3 regions of the Lysinibacillus sp. NPDC095746 genome follow, and region 2 is predicted to be linked to each of the others. Evidence: predicted binding sites of a transcription regulator. Region 2 holds the regulator's gene; each other region holds the start of a gene.
The links. Region 2 encodes LexA, which represses DNA repair genes until DNA is damaged. Its sites were predicted from a motif close to CGAACATATGTTCG; they were not measured.
Positions count from the first base shown of each region.

Region 1 (2,277 bases), on a different contig from region 2:
AGTCACCTTCGACTAAATACAGCTCGTTTTTCGCTGCATTTCGAGATTGTGCAGGCGTTAATTTTCCAGAAAGAATAGTACTGGCTTTTTTGCTCTTCTTGCCGTTTCGTGCATCTTCACGTGCTTTACGAGCCGCTTCACGTACTTGCTGCGCACGAATAGCTTTACGAACAAGAGATGCAGACAATTCTGCGTTTTCCTCAAGCACATATAAAATTTGCTCCGAAACAACACTATCTACTGCCGAGCGTGCCTCACTCGTACCAAGCTTGCCCTTCGTCTGACCCTCAAATTGTAGTAAATGCTCTGGTATACGAACAGAAACAATCGCTGCTAAGCCTTCTCGGATGTCTGTCCCTTCAAGATTTTTATCTTTATCTTTTAACAGGCCAATTTTTCGTGCATATTCATTAAAAACACGTGTTAATGCTGCCTTGGCACCTGTTTCATGTGTTCCACCATCTCGTGTACGCACATTGTTAACAAATGAAAGGATTGTTTCGGAGTATCCATCGTTGTATTGAAAGGCGAATTCAACTTCAATTTCGTCTTGGATCCCTTCCACATACTTAACAGGATGAAGGACGTCTTTCTCCTCATTCAAATACGCAACGAAAGCTTCAATGCCGTTCTCATAAAAGAAAACATCACCTTTGCCTTCCTCGCGTTCATCGATTAACTCAATTTTTAAGCCTTTTAATAAAAACGCTGACTCACGTAAACGTTCTGCAAGCGTATCATAATTGTATTTTGTTACAGAAAAAATCGTGTCATCTGGTAAAAAATGAACAAGCGTTCCAGTCTGCTTTGTTTGTCCAATTTCTTCTAATGTCGTCACAGGATGGCCACCGTTTTCAAAACGTTGACGATATTTTTTACCATCGCGGTGAATCGTAACTTCTAAAAAAGTGGATAAAGCATTAACAACAGACGAACCTACGCCATGTAAGCCACCACTTGTTTTATAGCCGCCTTGTCCGAATTTACCACCGGCATGTAAGACAGTGAAGATAATCTCAGGAGTCGGTTTCCCCATCTTATGCATACCTGTTGGCATTCCCCGGCCGAAGTCTCGAACGCTGATACTTTGATCTTTATGAATAGTGACAATGATATGAGAACCAAAGCCAGCCAGAGCTTCATCCACCGCATTATCGACGATTTCATATACTAGGTGATGAAGTCCACGGCCATCCGTAGAACCGATATACATGCCGGGTCGTTTTCGTACCGCTTCTAATCCTTCTAATACTTGAATGGCGTCATCATTATAGACGCTTGGTGACTGTTTATTCGCCAAAAAATTTCCCCTCCAAAAAACAAACGCATGTTCTATTTATATTCTCTTCCTAATAATAATAGCATTTCCTAACAATATCTAGTGACAGGCCCAAAAAATTTTTAAAAATCCTCACAGCTTCATCGTTTTGATCTGTTTTACCGGAAGAAAAATTTGCAATAATTGCTCCAATATGTATTAAGAACTCTTCTCTTCCTTTGACGCAGGGCAGTAAGTTTTAGTTGCACTGATCATTACTTTTTTCAAAACGCTACGAATCGCTGAGGGCTTTGAACTTTCATTCAAAAGCATTTGACTTTTCTCTGAAAAATATACAGGTACAGTAATAAATGGGTTTCTTCTGTCTAAAGAAATTCGTACTAGTTTACTCTAGAAATTAAAGATAGACTTCTATTCTACCAAAGGAATGGGTGATTGACAAAATTGCCTTTTTACCTATATTTTTAGAAAGGGCTTTCATGCTGCCTATATGAATCATGTCTAAAAGACTAACCTAAAGTCATATACATATAAAAATCCTTGTAAAATAGTTATCTTTTGTAATGAATTCAAGATACACGAAGAAATCTCCTTCATGTCATTGTAGATTATAGAGAAAAAGTGTAGAATATTTATTACATATTATTAGTACCAAGTGTTAATCAATGAATGAAAGGAGTCCAAATATGCTAAATGGACTTATTATTTTATGTGCTTATTTAATCGGCTCGATCCCCTCTGGGTTATGGATAGGCAAAATTTTTTATAAAACTGATATTCGTCAACATGGAAGTGGTAATTTAGGTGCGACAAATACTTTTCGTATTTTAGGAAAAAAAGCAGGAATCATCGTAACGATTATGGATGTCTTAAAAGGTACAACAGCCGTATTACTTGTAGCTCTTCCGCTATTCTCTGATGTCACTATCCATTCGCTAATACTTGGACTAGTAGCCGTTATTGGTCATATGTTCCCAATCTTTGCAGGTTTCCGCGGA
Region 1 is NZ_JBIWGL010000030.1:8,225-10,501, forward strand. It holds gene parE (DNA topoisomerase IV subunit B) at 1-1,300, opposite strand, end outside; gene plsY (glycerol-3-phosphate 1-O-acyltransferase PlsY) at 1,966-2,277, shown strand, end outside.
Region 1: the regulator LexA is predicted to act here: its motif matches at 1,321-1,334, upstream of parE (DNA topoisomerase IV subunit B).

Region 2 (2,277 bases):
TTGCTTTAATTAATGCAGCCTCTATTCGGAAAATGCCGATTCTCGGAATTTGTCGAGGGCTTCAAATACTAAATGTTGCGTTTGGGGGCACAGTCTATCAGGATATTGAAAGTGAGTATCATAGTAAAAAATTAATAAAGCATGTGCAACAAGCAGCGAGGGGTGTTACAACACATTATGTTAACCTATCACCTGATACATTATTAAAAACGATTATTGAGGAAGAAAAAATTGCTGTGAATTCATTTCATCATCAGGCAATAAACGTAGTAGCAGAAAAGCTGAAAGTAGTAGCAAAATCAAGTGATGGTATCGTTGAAGCGGTAGTGCATGATGATTTACCATTTTGTTTAGCAGTTCAATGGCATCCTGAAGAGTTAGCTATTGCAGGAGATGCAGTATCAAAGAAACTATTTGCTGCATTTGTAAAGGCAAGTTTGAAATTTAAGGTAGAGGCATAAACTTTACTAAGATAACCTTGGTGATGAACATGAATACATTGCTAGGTGTAAGGAATCCATTTTCAAGTGGGTTCTTTTTTAGTGATTAAAATAACACTCAAAAGATAAGAAAAAGAGGTTTATGCCCATTTGTGAACATAATAACCTCCTTTTATACTTTAATATTGAGATACTTTTAATGTACACGACGATATAGACCTACAACATGCCCTAAAATAGAAATTTGATCTACGATAATTGGCTCCATTGTTGAGTTTTCAGGCTGTAAACGAAAATGACTTTTTTCCTTAAAGAAACGCTTTACAGTTGCTTCATTCTCTTCAGTCATTGCTACGACAATATCACCATTATCAGCTGTTGCTTTTTGTTTAACAATAACTAAATCTCCGTCTAAAATGCCAGCTTCAATCATTGATTCACCCATAATTTCAAGCATAAATAATTGATCTTCACTTGTACCATAAATATCTGGGAGTGGGAAATATTCATCGATATTTTCAACAGCAGTTATTGGAGAACCTGCAGTAACCTTCCCAACTAATGGGACATGAATAACGTGTTGCTTTTGGATAGAATCCTCTGGCTCTAAAATTTCAATAGCACGTGGTTTAGTTGGATCGCGTCGAATCAAGCCTTTTTGTTCTAAACGAGCTAAATGCCCATGAACTGTTGAGCTTGAAGCAAGTCCAACTGCCTCCCCAATCTCACGTACAGATGGTGGATACCCCTTTGCTCGTACTTCTTCTTTAATGAACTCTAATATAGCCTCTTGTCTTTTCGAAACTTTTTTCATAATTGCTCACCTCTTTTTTTAATCATTTTACTAATTAGTAGTATAACAGAATGCGAACACTTAAGCAAACATAGGTTCGAAAAGCGTTTGACAAAAACGTTTGTTCGTATTAATATGAGAACATATATTCCGAACAAACATTCTAGAAAAGGGGTTTTAAACATGAACTGGTTTAAGAAAAATCCACATATTACAACTTTATTAGGAGCTTGTTTGCTTTTTGCGGCATACCTTTTTATAACAGACCCAGGCGATGTAACGTACACAGAAATTGAAATCGCACATGGTGATAGCTTATGGTCGTTAGCCGATCAATACCGTGGTAAAATGAAAACGGATGAATGGATTAAGCTTGTGAAAACAGAAAATGAATTATCGAACGCACAAATTATTGCAGGTAAATCCTTAGTGATTCCAGTAGTGGGTGACCCATCCCCTATAAATTCAATTGAAATTGCGAGAAACGACAAATGAAAATGAATCAACAATCGGCCGTTGTCTATTGCCGTGTGAGTACAGAAAAAGAGACACAAAGTTCCTCGTTAGAGCGTCAGCAGGAGGAGTTGATGCGCTATGCTAAAGAACAGGGCTACGAAGTTAAGCATGTTTTTAAGGACAAGCATAGTGGTTATGATGTGGAACGTGAAGGTTTACTAGAAATGCTTGATTTCATTAAAGAAAAAGAAATTGAAGCATTATTTGTACAGGATGAAACACGCTTAGGACGTGGAAATGCTCGAATGGCAGTATTGCATTTATTGCAGAAAACTGAAACTAATGTTTTTTCTATGCGAGACGAGGGACCTATACAATTAAATGAAATGGATACGATGCTCTTAGAAATTTTAGCAATCGTAGAGGAGTACCAGCGTAGAATCCATAATGCTAAAATACGGCGTGGCATGCGTCGTGCCGTTGAAAATGGCTATCGCCCTGAAAACAATTTATCTAACCGTGGAAATCCAAATGGTCAAGAACGTAAGGATGTTCCTATAGACGAAATTGTCAATCTACGTAATCGAG
Region 2 is NZ_JBIWGL010000006.1:36,036-38,312, forward strand. It holds gene ACIQ7N_RS06165 (gamma-glutamyl-gamma-aminobutyrate hydrolase family protein) at 1-461, shown strand, start outside; gene lexA (transcriptional repressor LexA) at 637-1,254, opposite strand; gene yneA (cell division suppressor protein YneA) at 1,417-1,728, shown strand; gene ACIQ7N_RS06180 (YneB family resolvase-like protein) at 1,725-2,277, shown strand, end outside.

Region 3 (2,277 bases), on a different contig from region 2:
TTCGATCGCAGGGCCGCTAGTCATGCGCACATTGACATTCATTTCATTAGCAATAACAGCAGCTAATGTAGTTTTACCAAGTCCAGGCGGTCCATATAGCAGCACATGATCTAAACTTTCCTGACGAAGCTTTGCTGCTTCAATGAAAATTTGTAAATTCTCCTTGACCTTATGTTGACCAATATATTGTGCTAATCTTTGTGGCCGTAAAGATAATTCAAACTGTTCATCATAGCTACCTGCCTCACTAGCAATCATACGTTCAGGCATGTACTTCCCCCCCTTTCACTATTTTAACTTTAATAGCAATTGTAAAGCTTGTTTCATAAATGCATCTGTTGTTTCAAGCTTGTCGTTTTCTTCGAGCTGTGGACGTATTTTTTCTAATTCTTTTTCAGAATAACCAAGTGCCATTAAGGCAAGAATAGCTTCTTCAAGCTCATGTTTATATGGATTCACACCAAATAACGGTAGCTCATCTTCTGTACTTGGTAGCTCAATAGTCTCCAACAATCCGCCAAGTTTACCTTTTAAATCCAAAATCATTTGACGTGCCGTTTTCTTACCCACACCAGGAAACTTTACTAAAAATGATTCATCTTCTCGTTCAATGGCACTGATAACCTGTTGCGGGTTCCCAGTAGCTAAAATAGCAAGTGCACCCTTCGGTCCAATTCCTGACACTAAAATCAGTTTACGAAACAGTTCTCGCTGATCTAAATTTGGAAAGCCATATAACACTTGTGCATCCTCACGTACATGCAAGTGAACAAAAATTTGTTGTTCAAGAGCCGATGTCCGGAACGCAAATGGATTTGGTGTATTTAGCTGCCAGCCAATCCCTTGTTGTTCAAGGACGATATACTCAGGAGTTATACGCTTTACTTGTCCTTTTAAATAATCATACATTCTATAATCCCTCACAATCATCGTCTTCGATTATAGCATATTACGAACGAATGCTCGACTAGAAGAAATAACACAAGTAGTCGTTCACATAACAAAAATGACCGCCAAAAGACGGTCATTTCTTTATCATTTTATCAATATCGTACCACAGTTTTGGCCAATATGTGAGAGCCCGTTTTGTAAATGGTACTAAATAATCTAAAAATAACAGTTGTTGATTTAATGGTAAATCCACTGCAAAAAGCCATTCACGTAATAGCTCATTTGGATATTTTAAACGATGTAGCTTTTTTTTATCTAATCGTTTCAACTCTGGTAGCTCAGCAAATATTTTACCAAGGTCATAATCTACGGCAGGCAATACACGATGTAACCATAAAATATATTCATCATCTGCTTCCCCAAGGTGAGCCAAATCAAAATCAATTAAACGTAATTCCCCATCTGAGCACCATAAAAAATTATGATGGACGACATCTCCATGTAAAAGCGTTATTTCTTTTTCAGGTACATCTTCCTGAGCGATTAGCTGTAACGATTTCTCACTATAATGTAAAATTTGATTGATTTCTTCTTTTGTTAAAAATGCACGAAATTCATTCCGTCTGCTTTTAAAACGCATATGACGCATTTGCCATTTTAAAAGCTGTGAATAGGTGTGCAAACCTGGCACCCGCTGCCAAGCAATTTTTTTATGTGTATCATGTAATGTATTTAAGAGCTTTAGTGATTCCTTCCGATCCTTTAGATGTGCAAAATTAGCACTATGACTTCCTTCTTGCCAATCTTGCACGATTAAATACTCATCTTCACTTTTCATTAAAGGTAAGATTAGCGAGGGCTCCAAATGTCCAAGTCGTCGATGTATAACCCTTACCTTTTCCGCTATTTCTATCTGCTTTGCTCGTTTCACAAAATAATTTTTAGATTGATATTTATACTTCCAAATATTAGGTTTTACTTCTTCAATGATATACGCTTTTTCACCATCGATAAGGCGTCATCCCGCCTGGAGAAAAATGCGGTGACATCCATGGTCCTACCGAAGAATGTGGCATATGGCAATGTGATGGACATGGCATTGGGCATGGTGGTGGACATGGCGGTGGACAGTAACATTGGTCCATTTGCCACGTCGGCATCATGGCTGGTTGTGCATGACAACCACATGGCTGTTCCATTTCCGGCATTTGCTGATATTCAGGGCTCATAGGGAAGAATGGAGATGTACTAGATTCTAAGAAATCTCCCGCCCCAGCAACTTTTTCGCATCCCGTTTCACATGATGGTTGCTCTGGCATTGTATACGCCTCAACTTGCGGTTCCATTGGCATAGGCATTGGCATTGGCATCGGCATCGGCCAATAC
Region 3 is NZ_JBIWGL010000004.1:176,907-179,183, forward strand. It holds gene ruvB (Holliday junction branch migration DNA helicase RuvB) at 1-270, opposite strand, end outside; gene ruvA (Holliday junction branch migration protein RuvA) at 289-909, opposite strand; gene ACIQ7N_RS04995 (phosphotransferase) at 1,025-1,822, opposite strand; gene ACIQ7N_RS05000 (LysM peptidoglycan-binding domain-containing protein) at 1,893-2,277, opposite strand, start outside.
Region 3: the regulator LexA is predicted to act here: its motif matches at 953-966, upstream of ruvA (Holliday junction branch migration protein RuvA).